3 regions of the Paenibacillus sp. W4I10 genome follow, and region 2 is predicted to be linked to each of the others. Evidence: riboswitches for the same ligand, from Rfam matches in the RefSeq annotation. Region 2 holds a riboswitch; each other region holds the start of a gene.
The links. A riboswitch is a leader RNA that binds a small molecule or an ion and turns the genes downstream of it on or off. The one in region 2 is predicted to bind S-adenosylmethionine.
Positions count from the first base shown of each region.

Region 1: another riboswitch for S-adenosylmethionine. It lies ahead of metA (homoserine O-acetyltransferase MetA); the one in region 2 lies ahead of mmuP (S-methylmethionine permease).
Region 3: another riboswitch for S-adenosylmethionine. It lies ahead of QF049_RS28640 (methionine ABC transporter ATP-binding protein); the one in region 2 lies ahead of mmuP (S-methylmethionine permease).

Region 1 is NZ_JAUSXX010000001.1:3,249,067-3,257,595, reverse strand. Features, by position in the region: gene QF049_RS14440 (ROK family protein) at 1-107, shown strand, start outside; gene QF049_RS14435 (HRDC domain-containing protein) at 270-1,271, shown strand; gene corA (magnesium/cobalt transporter CorA) at 1,343-2,278, opposite strand; SAM riboswitch class I at 2,730-2,853, shown strand; gene metA (homoserine O-acetyltransferase MetA) at 3,090-4,007, shown strand; gene QF049_RS14420 (PLP-dependent transferase) at 4,032-5,219, shown strand; gene QF049_RS14415 (trans-sulfuration enzyme family protein) at 5,216-6,388, shown strand; gene mqnC (cyclic dehypoxanthinyl futalosine synthase) at 6,630-7,766, shown strand; gene QF049_RS14405 (aldo/keto reductase) at 7,998-8,529, shown strand, end outside.
Region 2 is NZ_JAUSXX010000001.1:6,104,102-6,112,630, reverse strand. Features, by position in the region: gene QF049_RS27330 (ABC transporter permease) at 1-501, shown strand, start outside; gene mmuM (homocysteine S-methyltransferase) at 585-1,652, opposite strand; gene mmuP (S-methylmethionine permease) at 1,630-3,042, opposite strand; SAM riboswitch class I at 3,135-3,236, opposite strand; gene QF049_RS27315 (Ger(x)C family spore germination protein) at 3,310-4,512, opposite strand; gene QF049_RS27310 (GerAB/ArcD/ProY family transporter) at 4,509-5,609, opposite strand; gene QF049_RS27305 (spore germination protein) at 5,640-7,355, opposite strand; gene QF049_RS27300 (methyl-accepting chemotaxis protein) at 7,506-8,411, opposite strand.
Region 3 is NZ_JAUSXX010000001.1:6,369,176-6,377,704, forward strand. Features, by position in the region: gene QF049_RS28615 (putative polysaccharide biosynthesis protein) at 1-1,115, shown strand, start outside; gene QF049_RS28620 (DUF2515 family protein) at 1,331-2,617, opposite strand; gene QF049_RS28625 (thioredoxin family protein) at 2,760-3,104, shown strand; gene QF049_RS28630 (COX15/CtaA family protein) at 3,608-4,546, shown strand; gene QF049_RS28635 (Cthe_2314 family HEPN domain-containing protein) at 4,751-5,467, shown strand; SAM riboswitch class I at 5,597-5,738, shown strand; gene QF049_RS28640 (methionine ABC transporter ATP-binding protein) at 5,864-6,898, shown strand; gene QF049_RS28645 (methionine ABC transporter permease) at 6,899-7,558, shown strand; gene QF049_RS28650 (MetQ/NlpA family ABC transporter substrate-binding protein) at 7,634-8,473, shown strand.

The DNA of each region.
Region 1 (8,529 bases), 2.9 Mb from region 2:
ACATTGACCAGTATGTTGTTTCACCAGGACTTGGCGACAATGCAGGGCTGTGTGGTTCGCTGGCGCTTGCCAAGTTGGCATTGAATAGTAGGTCATTAAGGGATTGACGAATTTTACCATTGTGGTATGATATGGGCAACAGCATAGTACGGTTAATGAGGAAGCACCTCTCTTGCATGGATTTTGCAGGAGGGGTGTTTTTTTTTGTGCTGCCTATAGGTAGTATCTCTAACTCGTATAAGCTGAATATTCAAAGGGAGGGAACGAAAATGGAAGTCATTTTCATGAACAGATTGTCCAGAATGTCAGATCAGAATGCAGAGTATGCACAGTTATGGATTGGGGAAGAGGAAGATAGTTGGCAGCTGGGATGGAGTCGCTACGAGGAAGGAGAGCGTGAGGACAGCATCTGGTATGAAGGGACTTCTTGGGAGGAGCTGCTTCATATTTACCGTCATCAGCTTGCCATACAGATGAGTGAGGGGTACCGACCGCAGTTGCAGGGGTTATTTCATGAGAATGATGATCTGAAGTCACGCAGTTATGGTGGACAGCGGCTCCATTGTTACAGTGAGTTATACGGCAATGAGCAATTATATACGGATCTGTGCACATGGCGCAGGAAGAGAGCTGTGTCTGACCGGAAGGCACCGTATTTTATTGCAACAAATCGTTTGCTGCGTTTGATCAGTGCCTTTGTTCCGCAATCGCTGGATGAACTGATGCAACTGCCGGGCGTAGGAGAGAGCAAAGCAACTGAGTATGGTACGGAATGGATGGAGATTACAAACGGGTTGGAGCGTTCAACGACATTCCCGCTGGACTGGGTATACACGGCGCTGAAGGAAGAAGAGTATGAGAGTTGGTTATACAAGCAGAGAGAGCAGAAGTATAAGCAGGAACTTGATAAGTTCACCACGCGTAAGCAGGTGCTTGAAGGCATGAAGGAAGGGTATACGTTAGAGGAGATTGTTAATCGATCCGGATTATCCCGACGTGAGTTGGTTGAGCTGTTAGAGGCACTGGATCACGAAGGTTATGACACCGATTGTCTTCTTGATGTGGAGCTGGCAGTGATGCCAGAGAACGAACAAGAGGCCGTATGGAGTGCGTATGAGGAGCTGGGAGATACGTTCCTGAAGCCAGTATTACATAAGGTGTATGGAGGAGAGAAACCCGATGGAGGAAGTCTGGAGCAGGTCTATGAAAGACTGCGCATGATTCGAATCCGCTTTCGTCGGCACGCAGAGACAGAGAAGAATGTTGGTTAATGATTAGAAATGAAAAAAGACGAGGCGTTTTCTCCCGGAGGAGCGCTTCGTCTTTGTTATTTCATACGAGTTCATACCCAGTCTTTCTTGCGGAAAATGAAGAACATGCTCAGGCCCAGTGTAACCATCAGGCCAATCACAACAAAATAGCTGTATTTCCAGTTAAGCTCTGGCATATTCGTAAAGTTCATGCCGTATATACCGGTAATGACCGTCAGCGGCATAAAGACCGTGGTAATGGCGGTAAATACACGCATGATCTCATTCGCCCGGTTCGCAATACTGGATTGGTAGGCTTCTCGCAAGTTGCCCATCAGGTCGCGATAAGTCTCAAAGGTTTCAGATATTTTTACAGCATTCTCATAGATGTCACTGAAATACTTTTGCAGTTGATCATCAATGAGACGCAGATCTTTTTTGTTCAAGGTGTTAATGACCTCTTTCTGAGGTCCGAGCACTTTTTTCAGCCACAGAATCTCACTGCGTAGCCCGATAATTTCATTCAGATGTGACTTTTTGGTGTGCATCAGAATGTCTTCCTCAAGCTTCTCGATCCGTGCTTCAATTCGGTCACCTACGGTGAAATAATTATCAACAATCAAGTCAACCAGCAAATACAGCAGACGATCCGGTGTACTGATTTCCTGTTCCCACAGGATTGGTTTCAGTGTGCGCAATTCGCTGACCTTTTGCTTGGTAACACTAATAATGAAATGTCTGCCGAGGAATAAGTTCACCGCACGTAGAAATATCTCTTCATCATCGAAACGGATGCTATTAATCACAATAAAATAATGGTTCTCATAAATTTCAATCTTCGGACGTTGTTCTTCGTCACTAAGACAGTCTTCCACAGCCAGATCATGCATCAAGAACAGCGGCTGAAGTACCGACAAATCGTCTACGTCTGCATCAATCCAGTAAAATCCTTCCGCTGGTGGAGTCAGCGCCTGCTGAATGTCGTCCACCGGAATAAATACACCGTTGTTTACCAACCGGATTTTCATCGTTAATCTACTCCTTCTGCACCCGCCAACTTGGCGGATATTATCATTATGGGCGCAAAAAGAACAAATCAGCCGGTCGGCAGCGGAGCCTGGAGATCAGGGCTGCGTACACTATATAATCAAACGGAAGTCACGTCCCGCTGCCGGCATGCTGATGTCAATTCTCTATGCAGTTTGTCGGAATTCGGCTGCCAGTCAGGCCTCGGGTCGCCATCCATTTAATATGTCACCTCTCACATAAGGGTTTAGAACACCTTGTTTAGTATACCGCTGGTACAGGGTGCTTTCAAGCGCAAAAATGTGTCTATTTCGCGCCCTGAGGCAGTGTATGACAACGGATGATGAACGGTTCCGATCTGGGAAGCAGACATCGAACTGCATCTTGACGTGAGGGCATTAATGTAATAAAGTAGACGGTGAACCATATTAAATTACAATCTAATACAGCGAAATCTTATCAAGAGTAGGTGGAGGGACTGGCCCGATGAAACCCGGCAACCGGCGGTATACCGCACGGTGCTAATTCTTGCAGCGACTAAGTGTCAAGTGGCACTGTTGTAACTGAGAGATGAGAGAGGCGCATATCTATTTTACATATGACCTTTCTCGAAATCCGAGGAAGGTCTTTGTCATATGCCCCGACTTCTCAGCAGTGATTTTCGCTAAGGAACTTGAGGTTGTTTGTAACGTTGGATGAAAGAGCAATTCAATGTTTTTACAAGCTCGAGGCAGTCTATAACTGTATTGATGTGAAGACATCAAGCCAGGGGTGGCTGCATCTATCTATGCACAAGGAGGAGTTAGATTTACTATGCCAATCAAAATACCTGATACTCTACCAGCAAAAGAAGTACTTGAAGGAGAGAATATCTTCGTCATGGATGAAACTTCTGCATATCAGCAGGATATTCGTCCACTCCGTATCGCTATATTAAACCTGATGCCCACAAAGGAAACGACCGAAACACAATTGCTTCGTCTGGTGGGAAACACGCCTATTCAGGTGGATGTCGTTCTCGTACATCCCAAATCCCATACGTCAAAGAATACGTCTCAAGAGTATTTGGATTTGTTCTATAAAACCTTCGATGAGATTGAGCACCGCCGTTTCGATGGAATGATTATTACGGGTGCCCCGGTGGAACAGATGGATTTCGAAGACGTGAACTATTGGAATGAAATCCAGGAGATCTTCGAATGGACCAAAACCAATGTGACTTCAACCCTCCACATATGTTGGGCTTCCCAGGCAGGTTTATACCATCATTTTGACGTACCCAAGGTTGCACTTGATGAAAAGTGTTTTGGCGTTTTCCCACATACCATTAATAAACCACATGTTCCGTTGTTGCGTGGATTCGATGAAGTATTCAACGTTCCACATTCCCGTCATACGGAAGTGAGACGCGAAGATATTGAAAAGAATGAGAATTTAGAGATTTTGGCTGAATCCGAGGAAGCGGGGATCTTCCTGGTTGCTACCAAAGACGGCAAACAGATTTTTGCCACAGGACATGCCGAGTATGACCCATTCTCATTAAAGTGGGAGTATGACCGGGATGCAGCCAAAGGGTTGGATATCGCATTGCCTAGACATTATTATCCGGATGACGACCCTTCCCGTGTGCCACCGGCTACTTGGCGCGCTCATGCCAACTTATTATTCTCTAACTGGCTCAATTACTATGTGTATCAAGAAACACCTTACGATATTGGCCCGCAAATCTAATCGAGATTACAGGAGGATGCAGCAATGGAAGACAACAACAAGTTGAAAATCGAAAGCCGCTTAGCACAAATTGGGTCCATCAATGAACCGGTAACAGGCGCCATTAACTTTCCGATCTATCAATCCACTGCGTTTCGCCACCCGAAGCTTGGACAAAGCACGGGGTTTGATTATATCCGTACGACTAATCCAACCCGTAAAGTATTGGAAGAAGCCGCCGCAGCGCTGGAGTCCGGTGATGCAGGGTTTGCCTGTAGCTCGGGAATGGCCGCGCTGCAAACGATTTTTGCCATGTTTGGTCAAGGGGATCATCTGATTGTATCGCTGGATCTGTATGGTGGAACCTATCGTCTGCTGGAACGTATTCTGTCCCGTTTCGGCGTAACTGCAAGTTATGTGGACACGAATGACCTTGCAGCACTGGAGAAGGTTCGTCAGCCGAATACAAAAGCTGTATTTATTGAGACACCAACCAATCCACTGATGATGATCACAGATGTGGAAGCCGTTGCTTCCTGGGCGAAAAGTTACAACCTGTTGACCATTGTTGACAACACGTTGTTGACTCCATTTTTCCAACGTCCGATTGAACTGGGTGCCGATATCATCATTCATAGCGCTACCAAATATCTGGGTGGACACAATGATGTGCTCGCTGGACTAATTATTACCAAAGGTGAGGCGTTATCTGCAGAGATGGCGTTCTTGCATAATTCCATTGGAGCGGTATTGTCTCCAAGTGACTCCTACCAGTTGATGAAAGGTATGAAAACGCTGGCTCTTCGCATGGAGCGTCATGAGCACAATGCACTTACTATTGCTAAATACTTGCTTGAGCACCCAGCGGTGGTTGAAGTGTATCATCCAGGCCTATCCGATCATCCGGGGTATGAAATACAGAATAAACAATCCACCGGTAACACAGGTATCTTCTCTTTCAAAGTGAAGGATGCACGTTATGTTGAACCGTTGCTGCGTCATATCAAACTCATTGCTTTTGCCGAAAGTCTCGGCGGAGTCGAATCACTCATGACTTATCCGGCAGTACAGACTCATGCGGATATTCCGCTTGAAATTCGTGACGCCGTAGGTGTGGATGACCGTTTGCTCCGGTTCTCCGTAGGCATTGAACATGCGGATGATCTGATTGCAGATCTCGGCAATGCGCTGACAGCTGCACAACAGGAAGTGGAAGGAGGCGTGCACTCATGAGTGAGTCCAACAACAAGCCCAATTCCGAGTTAAAATTTGATACCAAATTGCTCCATTTTGGCGATGAGATTGACAAAACGACCGGAGCCTCCAGTGTACCGATCTATCAAGCATCAACCTTCCATCATTTTGATATCTTCAATCCGCCTCAACATGATTACAGTCGTTCGGGTAATCCGACACGCCAGGCTCTGGAAGATTACATCACACTGCTGGAGGGCGGCGCACGAGGTTTTGCCTATTCTTCGGGGATGGCTGCGATTTCAAGCGTGTTCATGATGTTCTCCGCAGGGGACCACATGATTGTAACGGAAGACGTATATGGAGGTACGTATCGTTTGCTTACTTCCATATTAAGCCGTATGCAGATCGAGACGACCTTTGTAGACATGACCAATATAGATGAAGTAAAAGCGGCACTCAAGCCAAACACCAAGGCAGTTTATATGGAAACACCGTCCAACCCTACACTGCGAATTACGGATATCGCTGCCGTAACTGACTGGTCGAAGGAACATGACCTGATCACGATACTGGATAACACTTTTATGACACCTTACTATCAGCGTCCAATTGAGCTTGGTGTGGACATCGTCGTACATAGTGCTACGAAGTTTCTCGGAGGTCACAGTGATGTACTGGCTGGGTTAGCTGTTGCTCGCACGGAATCACTTGGCGTACAACTGAAACAGTTGCAAAATGGACTTGGAACTGTACTCGGGGCACAAGAATCCTGGCTTCTGATGCGCGGGATGAAAACCTTGGGGGCTCGCATGGCTCATAGTGAACGGAGCACAGCCAAACTGGCGGCATGGCTTAATGAGCGCAGTGATATTACCGCTGTCTTTTATCCTGGATTGGAGGATCATCCGGGCCGTGAGGCACATGAGCGCCAGTCCACAGGATATGGAGCTGTCGTTTCATTTGACGTCGGTTCAGGTGATCGCGCAAAAGCAGTTCTTAACCGGGTGAAGCTACCTATTGTTGCTGTAAGCTTGGGAGCTGTGGAGAGTATTCTGTCCTACCCAGCTATGATGTCTCATGCGGCAATGCCGGCTGAGGTTCGCCGTGACCGTGGCATTACAGATGGGCTGCTGCGCTTCTCCGTAGGTCTGGAAGATATCGAAGATCTCATTGTAGATTTGGAGCAAGCACTTCAGGAATCCTAGTAAAAGTGGATGACCGAATACGCCGATGCGTATCACTTAATCTCGAATAAACTCCATTCCATATGTAAAAATTTTTACTTATTTTTAAAGCACCTGTACATAAGGTGCTTTTTTTCACATGTAACCTGTGTTACGATATGTGGAGTACAGAAATACGATGTTGCCACCAGAACTTGCTTCTCTTGAACAAGTTGGGACGGATCGTTATATAATTTCTCTTCATGAGGGAGGCTTTTTTACGATGAGTACGGTAGACCGTATCTTAGATAAAGCCCTTCGGGGCGAACGTTTGGACTTGGAAGACACGATTCAGTTATTTGAATCCAATGAAGTGGACAAAATCGGGGCAGCTGCTAATGTCATTATGAAACGCATGCACCCTGAACCATACAGAACATTTGTAATTGGGCGTAACGTCAACTACACAAACGTGTGTGATGTGTACTGCCGTTTTTGTGCTTTCTACCGCAGACCTGGTTCGGATGAAGGTTATGTGCTTCCAGACGAAGTTATTTTCCAAAAGATTCAGGAAACGGAAGATGTGAATGGTACCGAGATTTTGATGCAAGGTGGAACGAATCCAAACTTGCCTTTCAGTTATTATACAGACCTGTTAAAAGCCATCAAAGAGCGTTTCCCAAACATCACGATGCACTCTTTCTCACCCGCTGAGATTATGAAAATGGTTGAAGTATCCGATGGCCTTACATTGGAAGAGGTTGTTCGTGCCATTCACGAAGCTGGACTGGATTCCTTGCCTGGCGGCGGCGCTGAAATTCTGGATGACCGCACACGTCGGAAGATCAGCCGCTTGAAAGGTTCATGGCGGGATTGGATGGACGTTATGCAAACTGCACACCGCATCGGTATGAACACCACGGCAACAATGGTTATCGGCCTTGGTGAATCGATGGAAGAGCGTGCATTGCACTTGCTCCGTGTACGTGAAGCTCAGGACGAATGTATTGCCAACAAGTATGACTCCGAAGGTTTCCTGGCGTTCATTCCTTGGACTTTCCAACCGGACAATACAAACCTTAAGCTGGAGCGCCAGACTCCGGAAGAATACTTGAAGACCGTAGCCATCAGCCGACTGGTGCTGGATAATATCAAGAACATTCAATCCTCTTGGGTAACGATGGGTCCTGAGATCGGTAAGAAGTCGCTTGAATTTGGCTGTAATGACTTCGGTAGCACGATGATTGAAGAGAACGTTGTATCTGCTGCTGGTGCAACTTACAAAGTTAACATTGAATCCATTCTCCGTTTGATTCGGGAGTCCGGTTATATTCCGGCACAACGTAACACCCGATACGAGATTGTTCGCATGTTTGACGAAGAGAATTCCGTGCATGAAGATTTCGTAATGCAGAACTAATCCTGATTATTTGAATACTACTCCCATAAATGCTGATCGTTAGATAGTATTTATGAAGCCAAGCCCGCTGACTACTCCGTTTGGAGAGACGGCGGGCTTTTTGATTTCTTTCTAGCGGTTCGAGGTCATCAAACAGTACATGTTACGCAATTGGCGATATTTTATATTGAAATTGAACTGTTACAATGAAAGGGAACTTGTGTAGTCAGACACGCTGGAAGGGGTAAACCGATGAAGAGAAGAATACTTGGCAAGACGGAACTGAACGTACCTGTATTGAGCTTTGGAGCATCCTCACTCGGTTCTGTATTTCGTGACATTGACCGGGACGAAGGGATTCGCACTGTACATGCGGCCGTAGATGCGGGGATGAATTACATAGACGTTTCGCCTTACTACGGGCTGACAAAGGCGGAGACAGTGTTGGGTGAGGCCATTCGCAGCTTGCCGCGCAGTTCATATATGTTATCAACCAAAGCCGGACGGTATGGGGAAAATGAGTTTGATTTTTCACGTCAGCGAATTCTGAATAGTGTGCAAGAGAGCCTGGATCGACTGCATACAGACTATATCGACATTCTGTTCCTGCATGATATTGAATTTGTGCCAGCAGAGATTATTATCGAAGAAGCTTTTCCAACGTTGCTGCGTCTGAAAGAGCAGGGAGTTATACGACATGCGGGCATTTGTGGCTTACCCTTGCCTTTGTTCGAGAAGGTTCTGCCACAGATCGATGCGGATGCGATCATCTCGTATTGTCATT
Region 2 (8,529 bases):
AAGGTTGCCTCGGAATTAAATGAGCAATTTAAAGATTTTGCTTCGGTAGTTACTCAGAAGACATTGCTTGATTCGGTTTACGCAGAAGCCGCTAATATCCTGATCTATCCGATGAGTCTAATTGGATTACTGTTTGTCATTGTGACGTTCATCATTATTTTCAGTACCTGTAGAATCAATATTCGTAAAGAAAGCAGAACGTACGGGATATACAAATCACTGGGAATGACATCTCGCCAAATCCGGTTGTCGCTCACCATGGGAATGTTCATACTGTCCTCCATGGGAGCCATACTGGGTATTTTCGTCGGCGTATATCTGCTGCCTCTTCTACTCGAAATGGTCCTTTCCGGTTATGGTATCGTACAACTTCCACTGATCCTGCATTGGGGTGGAATGGTACTGTTCACCTGTCTAAGCATCATTGCAGCCAGTCTTGGCTCATGGTTCTCTTCGCGAATCATTCGGGAAGCATCGCCACGTATGCTGGTTATCGAATAATGCAATAAGGATGCCTTAACACAATAAAACAAGCCCTTCCATACCTCTATAGGATGTGGAAGGGCTTGTTTTATTGATATGAACTATTTCCGCCACTTCTTCGCAAGTTCGCCAATCTGATGTGGCGTAGTTCGGCAGCAGCCGCCAATAATTTTCGCCCCCGCAGCAACCCACTGCTCCGAAGCATCACGCATGCTGCCACAGGTACCCTGTCCACTCCACGTCTTCGTTGCTGCATCGTATACTTCTCCCGAGTTCGGATACACAATAACAGGTTTATCACTGGTACGGCTCAAAATACCCACTGCTTCCGTCACCACTTCCATCGGAGCACAGTTCAGGCCAATCGCCGCAATCTGCGGCTCGGAGCCAAACGTCTGTGCACATACCTCAAGCGATGTGCCCTCGCTGATGCTTGTCCCGTCTTTTAAAGAAAAAGATAACCAGGCATACGCATGAGGAAACTCCTTAAGTACATCAACCAGCACCTGTGCTTCCTGCAAGGAAGGAATCGTCTCAAACGCCAGAATATCAGCACCCGCATCAATCAGCGCCGACATACGTGGACGGTGAAATGCGGCAAGCGTCTCATCCGACACGCCGTAATGACCCACATACTCTGAACCATCTGCCAGATAGGCGCCGTACGGACCAACGGACCCGGCAATAATTGGACGTGGACGAAGACAGTCTCCTTCGCCATCCCCTGTACGATCTGTTATATGCCCCTCATTCTCCACCGTCTCTTCACGTACCGAAGAAGCTTCTACAAGCTGACCTGTCGAGCTTTCTCTCCCTACTAAACCACCCTGCACTTCTGCCCATACATCATCTCTCGCCTTTGCAGCCAGTTCCACCGTCCTGCGGATCAGCTCCAGTGCTGCCTGTTCACCAATCCCTCTCTTGCGGAAGCCATCCACCGTCGCCTGATAACTGGATGTAATCGCACAGTCGGCTCCTGCTCGAAAATAATCTGCATGGACCTGAACAATAACATCCGGATTCTCAAGCAACACACGAGCAGACCATAGTGGATCATCGAGATCACATCCATGCTGTTCGAGTTCCGTTGCCAGCGCTCCATCCAGAATCATGACCGGATGTTCACGCAGGATCTCTTCTATGGGGTTAGTCTGTTGTGCTTGCGTCATGTACTTGTCCTCTTTTCTTATTCACACGTTCTGTCAGATAATAAGCTGCGTAACACAATGCGATAAATGGAACCCCACAATACAGCGCAATTCGCTGTGTAGGATCAAACGCAATACCTATGCATGAAGCCAGGCATAATATAAATGAAATAATCGGTACCACCGGATACAGTGGTGTGCGGTACACCAGATCTTTGACCGCATGGCCTTCTCGGATATATTGTCTGCGGAACATGTACTGGGAAGCGCTGATGCTCATCCATACCGCAACAACAGCCAGACCCGAAATGGAAACCAGTGTTATATACACGGTACCTGGCGCAATGATACTGGACAGCAGGGCCAGCGCACCACCAACCATACTGATCAGAAGTGCATTCAATGGCACCCCGTGTTTGGTCAATTTGGCAAACCACGGTGAGATCGTTCGTTTATCAGCCAGAGACCAGAGCATCCGTGAAGATGCATATAGGCCTGAATTGGCAGCAGAGAGAATCGCCGTCAGAATAACAAAATTCATAATGTCTGCTGCATAGGGTACACCCACCCGCTCCATTACCGCTACAAACGGACTTTCCAGTACACTGGCATCCGACATGGGCAGCAAGGCCGACAAGATAATAATCGTTCCGATGAAGAAAATAACCAGGCGCCACAGTGTCGTATGAATAGCCTTCGGTATCGTCTTTTCCGGATTCTCCGTCTCACCGGCGGCAATACCGATTAACTCGGTGCCTGAGAAGGCAAAGTTTACAGCAAGCATGGTCATCAATATCGCTGTAGCCCCATGAGGGAACCACCCGGATGCGGTAATATTCGATAGAAATGGAGCCGGTTCAGAATCCGCCATGGGAATGAACCCAAACATGGCTGCTCCACCGATAATAATGAAGATTACGATAGTCACTACTTTTACAGATGAGAACCAGAACTCGGATTCCGCAAATAATTTCACCGTTAATGCATTAAACAGAAAGATCATCAGTGCAAAGAGCGCACTCCATATCCATACGTTCACCGATGGGAACCAGCGCTGCATCAGCAGTCCGGCGGCTGTGAATTCGGAGCCAAGCGCAACAGTCCAGGTTAACCAGTATAACCAAGCCACCGTGTAGCCTGTTGCCGGTCCGATATATTTGGCTGCATAACTATGAAATGCTCCCGTCTCTGGCATATGAACAGACAGTTCACCAAGACAGAGCATCACCAGATATACAACGATAGCTCCGATCAGATAGGACAGAATGGTTCCCAGTGGTCCCGCCTGCTGAATGGTGTAACCTGAGCTGAGGAATAATCCCGTTCCAATGACTCCTCCGAGAGAGAGCATGACCACATGCCGTGCCTGCATTTTCCGCTGAAAATGCCCTTTGTCGTTGTTGTTCTCCATACCCGCTGCTCCCCTACTTCTTCATCCAGAAAAAACAAAAAAGACCCACTCTGCCTAAAGAGTGCGCCGTTACTGACAAATAAAAACAAACGCTCCTATCTATCAGGCTTTCACCCGCTGGAATTAGCACAGTATCCTTCAGATCTGTTGCTGAGGTTTCTAAGGGCCAGTCCCTCCACCTCTCTGGATAAGAAAATGATTTTTTACTAATATAGCGATCTATCATGAATGTGTCAACATTTAAATCATAAATGATAAAACACATCGCTATTCGGTGGAAGATCCCGGATTGGTAATGGTAATCTTCACATCGTACGTGATTGGCACGGTGCTAAAAATTTTATCCCAATCGTCTTTAACTTTTTTCCATGTTTTGGGTTCTTTGATACGCAAGCTATCCCGAAAATCCGCAACATCCACTTTGTAGGTATGCTGCAGCTTGTATAACACCTGGCGAATCTGTTGTTCGGCCAGATCTGAGAATTCTTTTTCTAGTTCTCTAAGATAATCCCCTTTTTCCTCTCTTTCGGGAGAAATCCAATCTTCCATCAACCAGCCTTCGGAATCGACCTTTACATGGAATGAAATGTCATTACCAACCACCTTGGGAATTATTGTTGTTTTCTTCTTCTTCATTTCGTATACAACGGTGAATCCCGCTTTGTTGTAAGTCTTCAAGACGCCTCCTTTTTCTTTAGGCTTGATCCACGATAAACCTTCCAGATCCGTTTGACTCAGTTCTCCAATAAACTTAGTTGTTTTCCCATCGAATATGCTGCCACCTGAGAACTTGCCCTCTCCATTGGAGTACAGTACATTCTGGAGCAAGAAACTGGAACCAGATTGCATTTGGGCATCTAATTTGGAGAGTAAAACAGGGTCCAGGATTTTGTTGGACAAGTACGAATTACCGGTAATACCTGTTAGATAAAATGCTGGAATCCGGGAGGGATCATCTGAAGTCAGGACATCCAAGGCACGATGATGACTTATCAGTACCAGACAATTTGGACGAATATCGTTATCCCGAAGTACAAAGTCCAGTAGCTGGACCAGACTATACTTTTTGGCAATATCCTTGGAGACAACGATAACCTTCAGATGATGTCCGATAAGTGGACGATCTCGCCTTAGTGCAAACTGACGAAAGATTTGCAGCAAGGAATCTCCAGTAAGCTGTTCATTGGAGTAGGAAGTCTTTCCAGAAGCAGGTGAACCAGATTGTCCGCTCTGTTTACTGTTGGAACTGCCCGGGGCAATCTGCACCGTAGCCGTTAAATAATTTTTCTTTGGATACGTTCCTCCCTGAGCAGCGATGTCCTTCTCAAATTCTGTTTCTTTAGCGATATCGATCCCGAGACCAACATAGACACTTAGTTCCTCGATCTCCCTACTGCTCCAGCATCCGGATATTACCAGAAGGATGGACAAAGCAAGGGCTACACGTAAAAGCATAAAAAAACGAATCATGCATGTTTGCCTCCCTTTTTGCGTATCAGACTTATTATCAGCAGCAACAGAGGTAAAGTGGCAAATAAAAGCACGGATGAGTTGCCCAACATATCACCAAGTTTGAAGGTTTCGTCCACAGTTTTCGGCATCAATGCCGTTAGATATATCAACGGCAGAAGGGCGTACATAATGACCTTGATCTTCTTCGCACGAAATAAATCCCGAATACCCACCGAAGCGCAATAGTGTGTGATCGTGAAACTCGAGAAGATCTGCATAATCCAGATGACCAATAGCAGGGATTCGAACCGTTCAAAGATCAAACCTTGAATCTCGAAGCTTCTTACGAGATCCAGCGTGGGCCAAGTACGTGTTTTGATTCCGTCAAGTGACAGACTGCCTACAACCATCACAACGGTAATCAGATAAATCAAAGTCGATATGATGATGCCCCAGCTCATGGCAACATTGCTCTTTTTGGGGTTTTTCATATAAGCAGTCATGACAAACATGACTTCGTACCCCGTGTAAGACAGCAGCGAAGGTTTCAACCCTTTGAGGACTGGCATGATACCCTCTCCGAGTACCGGTCTCAGATTGCCAATCTCAAATAACTGATTACTAAGCAAAATTTCAATCACAAATATAATCAGTGTAATCGGCAAAATGATCTCAAATACGCGCACAATGACAGCAAGTCCGCCAGAGATCAAATATATCCCAATCCACATAAACACCATCACGATAGCCCATTTTGGTGTGCGCTCGAGCAAGTACATTCCTGTCACATCAGCCATGACCCTAATTTCGAATGCGGCAATCACCATAAAATATATAATCATGGCGAATCCCAATATGTAAGCAATCCAGCTCCCCGTAATCTCACGAGTGAACTGGAACACTGTTTTCTCCGGAAATCTGCGACACAGGGTAACCAGAATAATTCCGACACCCGTGATAATCAGTCCAGACAGAATGATGGAGATCCAGACATCCGGCGTTCCGACAGCTTTACTCGTCGTTCGAGGGAGTGTTAGGATCCCAGCGCCAAGCATGTAATTAACAATAACTACGACGGCCTGCCTTGTACTAATATTTCCTTCGGAACCGTTCACTTCATCTCACCTCATACCTCGTGATTTATTTCATTTATTTTTTCGGTCTTTATCTATTGGACTAGACATCTCGGGACGCTTCCTCATCATATTTAGCGGAGCACGGATAATAAAATCCTTCCATTCCCCAAAATGATAAGGTACAGCCGGTGCAACATAAGACACGCCAAAGCTCGAGAGTCTCGCGAGATGGGTACATATGAGGAGAAAGAACATAACCACGCCGAACAATCCGAGCACAGCCGCGCTAAACATGGCAGCAAATCGCAGAATTCGCAGTGTTATGCCTGCACTATAGACGGGTATTGTAAAGGAGGATATGGCGGTAACCGCAACAACGATGACCAGGAATTGGCTTATAATTCCTGCCTGTACGGCCGCCTGGCCGATAATCAGACCTCCAACAATACCCAGCGAGGGTGCAATTGGCTTAGGTAAACGAATGCCAGCCTCCCTCAATATCTCGATCGACAGTTCCATGATCAGTACTTCGATGATTGAAGGAAACGGCACTCCCGTCCGTGTTTCAATAATCGTAAGTACCAGCTTGGTTGGGATAAGTCCCGGATGAAAAGAGATAAACGAAATATATAGCGCAGGTGCCAGCAGTGCCAGCATGGCAGCCATAAAGCGCAGCATTCGCAGGAATGTTCCAGGAATCCAGCGTTCATAGTAATCCTCGGGAGATTGGAGCAACATGCTAAAAGTCACTGGCACAATTAAGACAAATGGCGTCCCATCCAATAAAATAGCCACTCGGCCTTCCAGAAGGGCACCCATTACCCGGTCAGGTCTTTCTGTATTCAGTACCTGCTGAAAAGGACTCAGCGTATTATCTTCGATGAGTTGTTCCACATAACCTGATTCCAACATCGAATCCATATCCATCTCTTCAATTCGCTTGCATACTTCAGCCACGAGATTTGGATCGGCAATATCCTGAATATAGGCTATCGCCAAATCTTTTTTGATCCGTGAACCCACTTCATACTTCTTAATAAACAGGCTCTGATCACTTCCATAACGACGCAAAATGCCTGTATTATCGCTTAATTGCTCTGTAAAACCAATACGAGGTCCACGGAGCAATCCCTCTGACAACGGTTCATTTACACCACGTGTTTTGATCTTATGAGCTCCAATTAATAGAGCTCCCGGCAATCCATCGACCAACAGTGCATTCTTGCCAAAAAGCACGCCAACTGAGACCTTTTGAAGGGACTGGGTCTCCTCAATCAGACTGACAGGTAGTAGCTGATCTTGCAGGTAGGCCGACAGTAAATGTGCATTATCCGGATGGAGGAAACCCTCCCGCTTAAGCTCTGGAACACCCTCCAACATTAATGGTGTAATCAGGTGATCATCGATTAAATCTTGATCTACCAGGCCTTCGGTATATATGACGGCTGCCCGTGTATTCGTTCCCCTAATCGTAAATTCCCGAATATGCACGTCAGCATTTTGACCAAAGCTTTCTCTTACACTGGTCAGATCCGTATTGTACTTGCCGGTTAATTTAATATTGGCATATTGGCCTGTTTCGGTCCCTTCACCCTGCCCTTTGGCTGCTGGCGAGATATCCTTCGAGGATACGGACGATTGCTTCGAACGAGAGAAGCTTCCGCGCTTAATGGCAGCATTGATCCAGCGCGTGCTCAAGGTAATACCAATTGGAATGATGAAGACCAAGAATGCCTGGATCCATATGGACCAATCCGGCACGTAGGATACAATTGTTGACCACATGTTCCCACCCCAACATTTCTCTGCATGACAAAGCTGCAGGTATTCCCAAGTATTGTGTCCCCGTTTGATCACAATAATTCCCGTTTTTTTGTGTAAAGAACAGCAAAAAAAAAGCGGTTCCTGTATTAGGAACCACTATTTGCTCTATAATTATACGATTCTGGTCACATGCTCCGCTTTGGCATCCAACAAGTGAGCTGAAGCAGCAATTGCTGTAAAATCATTCAGAGCGATCTCAATCTGCTTCTGGCTCTGCTCCACATATTCTTCTACTTTTTTGGTACCGCCTGTGATATTACCAATCTCCTTTGTTATTCCGGTAACGCTATCACGAATCTCATTAATCGAACTCTCCACCATTGCGGATAGTTTCTTAACTTCCTTGGCCACGATATCGAATCCTCGTCCAAATTCTCCTGCATGTGCAGCCTCAATGGCAGCATTCAACGCGAGCAGTTGCGTCTGAGACGAAATCTCGCGTATCGTTCGTACCACGCCCTGAATCGATCCGGCTTGTTCCTGCAAATGAGTCAACGTTGCACGGTTAGTAGCCGACACCTCTGAGATATAGGAGATACTGGACATCAATTCCTGACTGCGTTTAATACCTACATCTGCCTGCCCATTTAGTTGATGAGACATCGTTTTCAGCTCATTCACTACGACCGAAATGTTGTTCTGACGGTTGGTAATGTTGGTGGCGATTTTGGAGACACCCAGTATCTTCTGATTCGTCTCATCGTACACCGGCATATATGTCGCCTCAAGCCATACGGAATTCCCCTTTGCATCCTTGCGTTCAACCTTGTCCTGGAAGCTGACACCATTAAATATGCTATTCCAAAAAGCATCATAGTCCGGGGTATTCGCAAAATGACCGAAGCAAAGTTGCTGATGCTTCATGCCGTACATCTCATCTACCGTATATCCCATCGTCTGGGCAAAGACTTCATTCACGTAGGTTACCCGGCGATCCAGATCAAATCGAATGATAGCAAGACTTTTCTCCATCGCCTTGATGACCATTGCATCGGTGACAACATCTTTCTTTTCCATATCTAATATAGACACTTGATAACCCCCACAGTTCATTCCATAATAGACAGCCTTTAACTAGCAAAAAACGATCATAACAACATATGTAATCATCAGGTTCTAGATGGCTCTACTATTG
Region 3 (8,529 bases), 270 kb from region 2:
TGGCTTATGTCATGCTGCAATGGAATTATGATGACCAAACAATTGCTGCGGGTGCCTCATTTGGTGGGGTATTAGGAAGTGTGGGTGCCTTTGGTGTCATGCTGTACTTCACCTTGAAGTTGCGTCGTAGCGACCGCGCGGCCCAATTGAATTACGAACGTGCAGAGCAGTTACCGATGCGAGGCATCTACAGTGATATCTTCAAGCTGTCTATTCCAATTGTGTTGTCCTCACTTGCAGTTCCAGCCATTAACTTCATCGATTCATCCCTTGTGGTACCACTGCTTAGTGGCCAGATCGGACTCGAAGAAGCGACTGGTGTACTTGCGATTCTGGGTGCGAAAGCCCAAAGTATTGCGGGTATTCCTCCGATTCTGGCTATCGCTTTGAGTCAATCGTTGGTGCCTGTCATATCGGCAGCATTTGCCCGCAAGGATGAAGCGCATCTGAAGAGTCAGGTTACACTTGCGTTGCGTATTTCAATTCTGACAGGTATGCCGATTGTCATTGCACTTTGTGCAGCTGCGTATTCGGTCAACGGATTGCTGTTTACCAATCTGGATGGAACGCCGATCATTGCCTTGTTAACATTCGGTACCATTTTCCAGATTACGATGATGACCACCAACTCCATTTTACTCGGGGTAGGGAAACCACGGATTACAATGATCAGTGTCGCAGCAGGTGTTGTGATCAAACTGATTGCAAGTCTGATCCTTGCGCCGATCTTTGGCATTTACGGCATTATTATTGCAACGGCCCTTTGTTTCCTGGTCATCACGTACCTGAATCTGCGGGTCCTTCGCAAAATCGTTGATTTCTCCATCATGGGAGATCGTTGGAAAGGGTTTATCATTACAGTGTTGCTTGCAGCAGGTGTAGGATTTGCAACGAACTGGATTGGGAATACGATCTTTGGACTGTTCCTGCCAGCGCGTGTATCCTTCTTGTTTACCTGCCTTGTGGTTGGTGTGCTTGTGGTGGTGGTGTATCTGGTTCTCATGGTTGTGCTGCGTGTACTGCGCAAGGACGAGCTGGGCAGTTACCCCCGTATTCTGCAAAAAATTCTTCGTCCACTTATGCGTCTTCAACGTGGAGCTGGGCAAAGAGGTTAAAAATACAAAGTGCATTATTCAAGCATTAATATTTTGTGAAAATAGGATATAAGCTCATGGATAAAAGCTCTGTCTGCTGTTAAGCGGACAGGGCTTTTTGTATAGATAAAGCGAGCTGATTGAATGAGCTCGAGATTAGCCCCGTAAGCAAGGATTAGCGGTATATCGGGGTATCCACATCATCCGTCTTTGACTGCTCTATATGATCTTTAGCATTAGTGCGTGATTGCTTTAGCATCATGAGCCAGTGCTGTTTTCAGCATGCCATACCGGTGTTCGTGACTCATCTCAAACAGCCATGGGCGGCGGGGTGCCGTCAGATAACCGAGACTATCCCGAGTCTGAAGCCAGTCCTGTCTGGTGATCGGTTCATAAGGGGTGTCCCCCCATACGGAGAGCAGCTCCGGACTATATAATCGCTGCCCTTCTGGAAGCCATTCCTCATCCAGTAACGCCTGAGCGTATAATGTATGTTCATCCGCCTCGTCTTCATGATTGGTAAACAGGCCAGGCCAATATTCAGCGCGCGAGCCACGATGGGGAACCAAACGTGCGAACTCCAACACTTGTGTGTGTACTTGCTCCACGCCAAACAACAAGGCATATAGGCCTTTGCCAAACATAATTCGCTCATCCAACTTGCCAAAATGTTCAATGACGCGTCCTGCGAGTCCTGCTCCCCGTCCAAGAGGAAAGACGATATGATTCAGACCGGCCAGATTATGCAGATGGAATGCGGGTTTGGAAAGTACTTCTTTTTGAAAATAAGGGTGCTGCACCACCCGGCTCTCGATATAGTTCTGCTCATTAATAATTAATGCCACACTAAGCAGTGAACTGCACCGTTCCAGCCAAAAGCGTTCCCAAAACGGCGTCATAAACGCCGATACGTGAAAGTGCGATAAGAGATGGAAACAGCTTCGTCCGATCCGGCGACTGTTCATATACAGCAAAAGCTGGGGATATGCATCTTGGAAAATGAGTGCATTGCATCGCTCCAGCAGCCGATACATATGCTCGCGAGCGCTTTGATTCTGTAGATTATGCATTAAGTCACTTTGAAGATCTGTCATGTGATATCCGCCGTTGCGAGAGACCATATGGGCCAGCAGTGCCCAATGCAGTTCGGGATATTGCTCATAACATTCCAGATAGGCTGCCGTGCGGGTGATATTACTCCGATTATGCTCCTGGGTCAGTGTCTTAATCTCTTCCAGAATGATGCAATCTTCTTCGCAGACGAGTGCGCTTTGAACCTGGTCCGTGCGTGCAAAAGATTTGCCGCTGGCAGGTAACAAACGCTCCACCTCAGACTGTAAGGCAGCTGCCGTATCGGTATCCCACTCAATGTCACGCAATGGGTGACGAAGCTGTGCTGAAGCTTGCCATGCCGCTTGTTTGCCACGCCAGATTTCACGGGCAGCACCCGGAATGGAACGGACAATCTGCAGAAGGGATCCGTGATGCTGTTCGCTGGAAGAATCGGTTCTGGTGGAAGTCATGATGTGACATCCTTTCATGATGTTCTGGGTTTAAATTCACAGACCATGTGGTTTATTCTAAGTATGCGCTGATTATTTGACTTCCACTCGCCAATTTGCTTCACTTAGGGTAAGACAAGGTACAGAAAGGGAGATGAACCGAATGGAACAGATTACTTCCAAACCGGCTTTTGATGTAGCTATCCAATCCCCACGTTTGACGATTGCCGTATTCAAGGCAGACTGGTGTGGCGACTGCAAATACATCGATCCGTTTATGCCTGAGGTTGAAGAGAAATATGCACGTGAACTGACTTTGATTGAGGTCGACGTGGATCAGGTTGGAACTGTTAGTGAAGAGCAGAATATTCTTGGCATTCCAAGCTTTGTGGCGTATTCAGATGGCCGCGAACTCATACGGTATGTGAACAAGCTTCGCAAGTCAAGAGAAGAGATTGAGCAGTTCCTGGATCGCTCAGTTGAGGTGTACAACACGATCCATAAATGATGTTATACAAGTTCAAATGATGAATATTCACACAGACACTCCGATGACAGAATAACCTTTTGATCGCTGTTATCCCCAGATTTCTTTGATCCCTTTTATTAGGGGGAAATCCGGGGATAAAGGCGAACGCTTCGCTTCTTCAGGCTATTTCTGTCCTCTCCGTTATTGTGTAAATGTTTCATTGAACTTATATAAATGTATGACAGGTTCATGTTGTTAAAGGGTATACTAGATGAAACGCCATTTCTCTTGAAATAGGGAAATGGCGTTTGTGTGTTCAGGATTCTGTTTAAGACCCAATTCAACTGGCATATCCCTCAATTACATAACTCCAATGACCTGTGGGTCATTAATTCACCAGACGTTAACATTTTGTCACAAAGCGCGACGTCAATGAACATTTTATCCGGTATAATGAATTTAGTTGTGAAATAAGTGTCAAAGTACCGAAACAAGCGGAGAATATTCTTCGCCATCTTAAACCAACAGCGGGTGAGAAAAAATTGAAACACTTAACTTTGTTTAAATGGTTAACCGTATTAACCTGTCTTGTCATGTTTCTGGCCACTTTTGGTGGAGGCATCGTAACCAAAACGGAATCAGGCCTTGGCTGCGGAACAGAATGGCCTTTATGTAACGGAAAACTCGTTCCGGCACATACCGTGGCTTCACTTATTGAATATTCCCATCGCGCTGTAAGCGCACTGGCTGGATTGTTGTCCATTGCCTCGTTTGTTGCTTTTCTGCAGTTCGGCAAGTCACGCCGTGACCTGCAATTGTTTTCTTTCTTAACTCTGGTATTTGTTATCGTCCAGGGAATCATGGGGGCTTTTGCCGTTGTCTTCTCCCAATCTTCAGCAGTCATGGCACTTCATTTCGGCTTTGCACTGATTGCTTTTGCCAGTTCCCTAATGATGGCGCTGGGCATAAGGCAGGAGGCCAAAGATGGCGGATTGGAGCGCCTGAATAAATACCCTCGGGTTAGCAAAAAATTCAGGAATTTGGTCTGGTTCTCCACCATATACACATATCTCGTGGTATACACGGGTGCATTTGTGAGCCACACGGATTCTGCCGGCGGATGTTCCGGATTTCCGCTCTGTAACGGGCAGATTATTCCTGAGCTTTCGGGTGGGGTAGCGGTTGCTTTTGCTCACCGTGCAGCAGCAGCGTCGCTCGTCATTGTTATTGCAATTCTGGGTCATTTCGCTTACCGTAATCATCCGGACAACAAGGAAATGCGTACCCTTGGCGTGGTATCCGTTGTTCTCATCCTGATGCAAGTAGTCATTGGTATTTTCATGATGGTGACAATGAACCGTCCGGAAGTATACATGTTTGTAGCTCTCGCTCATATGCTGGATATCGCCATATTATTCGGAGTTTTAACGTATATGAGTTTCCTGGTGTACAAGCTGCATCGCCCGGCTAATCGTTTCTAAGATATAGATCCATTCTTTATCCAAAGGTACTTGGGCTAAATATGAAAGTCCACCATCCATTGATGTACATCATTGGACAGGTGGACTTTGTTTGATGTCAGGGGGATCAGGGCAACCTATGGCAAGCAGCAATTACACGGAATGGATGATGTGTTACGTTTACGGTGATGAATTCTTGTTGATTTGGAAAAGAGGAGGTTAGATATGCTGCGAACGTTGTTGGGGGAAAAGCCACGTATAAACGAAGGTAAATTGAAGGCAGCGATGGACGCAATGGCGCATACGCTTGAGTTATTTCAACGACAAATGCATGTGGACCATGATCCCACGCATGACTATCGGAAACTGTATGTGTGGACTCAGGGACTCATCTCCTCACTGGATGAACTGGAGCAAAGCTGTTTCGCTGCTGCTCATTTTCGCAATAAGGTCGTTGCAGGCTCAACGGAAGATATGACGGCGACTGAAAAAGCCGAGTATGCACGGTATGTGTATTTCTACAAAGATGGCTTTATCCGCTGCTTTGCCATCCTGGATAAGGTGGGCACGGTATTAAATGAAATATTCCAGTTGAATACTTCAAATACCAAAGCGCATTTTTCTTATTTTACAGTGTTAAGGCAGTTCGATTATGCGAGGGAGCATCATGATCTTGCGTTGCAATTAATACAGATCAAGGACTCTTATCGTGAGCCGATGAGCAAGCTGCGCAAACGACGTAATATGGAAATTCACTACATGAACTCAGAAATGCACGATGACCTGTGGCAGTTACATCAGACCTTGCAAGGTAAAGTAAAGTTGGAGGATCTGAATCAGCATGTGCAGGAAATGCGTCAGGGCGTGGATATGGTCTGTGAAACATTAACAGCCTCTTATCGTTATATCAACAGAATATGGAAAAGAAATAATTCCCTTTGACAAATCGGAATACTTGGAATATACTGAATTTCAATCGAATGTTACGCGGATATAATTGATATTTCGGAAGTTACGTTCACATTATAAAGCATAAACTACATGAACTTATAAAATCCTACAACAACATATTTCTTATCGAGAGCGGCGGAGGGACAGGCCCGATGAAGCCCGGCAACCGATTTGTAACGACATGATACATGTATCATTCGTTATAGATGTTAGGTGCTAATTCCTACAAAATGGTGCAAGACACGATTTTGGCAGATGAGAAGGTATATTCTTTCACGTGAAGAGCCCTCTTTGTATCTGCAAAGGGCTTTTTTTTGTACTTTAAGGGGAGTTTTCCTTTAGATCGGGTAAAGATACATGTAGGTGGTTGGAAAGGGGCAAGTGCGATTGATTGAATTAAAAGGTTTAACGAAAATGTACGGCAAAGGGGCAAAATCTACAACAGCGTTATCCGAGCTGAATTTGAGCATCCAAAAGGGCGAAATCTACGGCGTGATTGGCCATTCTGGAGCGGGCAAAAGTACATTGATTCGCTGCATTAATTTGCTGGAACGGCCTACGGAGGGTGAAGTATGGGTTGATGGGATCAACCTGACTGAACTGAGCAAAACCGAACTGCAGCAACAGAGACGCAAGATCGGGATGATTTTTCAACACTTTAATCTGTTATCTTCGGCAACGGTATATGATAATGTGGCTTTTCCACTAAAGCTTGTGAATACACCCAAGGATGCCATTGATCGCAAAGTGAAGGAAATGCTCAATCTCGTTGGTCTGGAGAACCATAGCAACAAATATCCAGCTCAATTATCAGGTGGACAGAAACAACGTGTGGGGATTGCGAGAGCACTTGCGAGTGATCCGAATGTACTTCTTTGTGATGAGGCTACTTCAGCACTTGATCCACAGACGACAAATTCAATTCTGAAGTTATTGCTCGACATTAACGAAAAGTACAACCTTACCATTGTGCTGATTACACATGAGATGCATGTCATCCAGAACATCTGTGACAAGGTGGCTGTCATTCATCAAGGTGGTATTGTGGAACAGGGACCTGTAACCGAGGTGTTCCTGAAGCCGCAGCATGCGATTACACGAGACTTCATGATGCGTGACCATGAAGCTGGACTGGCTCTGGAAGAGACCGCTCTGGCGAATGCAGGCATTGAATTGCAGGCAGGTGTTGCTTCGAAACTTGTGAAGATATCCTTTCTGGGGAACAAAACATATGAAGCGATTTTGTCCAGAACGGTTCGTAAGACGGGTGTGGATTTTGCCATCCTGCAAGGAACGATCTCTACGATCAAACAGGTTCCGTATGGACAACTGACCGTTCGGTTCGAAGGTGATTCCAATGCGATTGATCGGACGATATCCGAATTGACCGCTGAGGGACTTGATGTGGAGGTGCTTCGTTAGATGGATTTTTCAACAGTTCGTTGGGAAGAGGTTGGTAAAGCTTCCATAGAGACACTGCAGATTTTGGGTGTATCAGGCCTGTTCACCGTTATCTTGGGTTTACCGCTCGGAGTTCTGCTGTTCATGACAGCCCGATCTGCTTCAATGAAGTCACGGACAGTCTACACTATACTATCCCTGATTGTTAATATTTTGCGCTCGGTCCCATTTATCATATTGATTGTTGCTCTTATTCCATTCACTCGTATACTTGTCGGTACAGCTACGGGGGTTCTTGGCGTCATACCTCCTTTGGTTATTTCAGCAGCTCCTTATTTTGCTCGATTGGTGGAGACAACGTTGCGAGAAGTTGACCGGGGGGTAATTGAAGCAGCACAGTCGATGGGTGCATCGACCGGACAGATTGTAAGACGGGTGTTGTTGCCTGAGGCACTGCCTGGCCTGCTCGCTGGGATAACGATCACCATCGTTACGCTAGTCTCCTATACGGCGATGGCGGGCATGGTTGGTGGTGGAGGTCTGGGAACACTGGCTATTAACTACGGATATTTCCGTTATCAAAATGAAATCATGATTATATCCGTGGTGTCGATGATTATTCTCGTGCAAATTCTCCAGATGGCTGGAGATCGCTTGGTTACATTTTTCACCAGGAAATAACACATAGATAACATGATGGATATGCATTCATGCGGACGCCACATGAAAAAAATGATTAGAGAAGGGGTTTTACACATGAAAAAATGGTCTTTTGCTCTACTTAGTCTTATGTTAATTGCGGTTCTCGCAGCTTGCGGAAACAATAAGGACGCTGATAGCGGCGCAGATAATTCAGCAGGTGCACCACGTACGGTTGAATTGAAAGTTGGAGCTTCACCTACACCACATGCAGAGATTCTGGAAAGCATCAAGCCTGAACTGGAAGCACAAGGTATTCGTTTGCAAGTCGTTACGTTCAATGACTATGTACAACCCAACCAGCAACTTGCTGATAAAAAATTGGATGCAAACTTCTTCCAGCACCAACCTTATCTGGACACAGAGAATAAAGAACGTGGATTCAACCTCGTTTCTGTAACACCTGTTCATGTTGAACCTTTTGGTGGATACTCCAAAAAGATTAAGTCTTTGGATGAATTGGCTGACGGCGCAAAAGTAGCAATTCCAAATGACCCATCCAATGGGGGACGTGCTCTGTTGTTGCTCGCGAAGGAAGGTATCATTACGCTGAAAGACAACACAAATATTACATCTACGATTCAAGATATCACAGCCAATCCGAAGAACCTGGATATCATCGAGCTGGATGCAGCTATGATGCCTCGTCAATTGGATGAAGCGGATCTGGTATTCATCAACGCTAACTATGCGCTTGAAGCAAACCTGAATCCAGCGAATGATGCTTTGTTGATCGAAGATCTGCAAGGTAACCCATACGCGAACATCCTCGTTTCCCGTGAGGATAACAAGGATGCAGATGCAATTCAGAAACTGGCTGCTGCCTTGCACTCCGAAGAAGTAAAAGCATTCATCAAAGAACGTTATAAAGGTGCAGTTGAACCTGCAACTGAATAATTCACGATATGTATGATATGATGTGAAGCTATTAAGAATAAGCCGTATATCTCTTC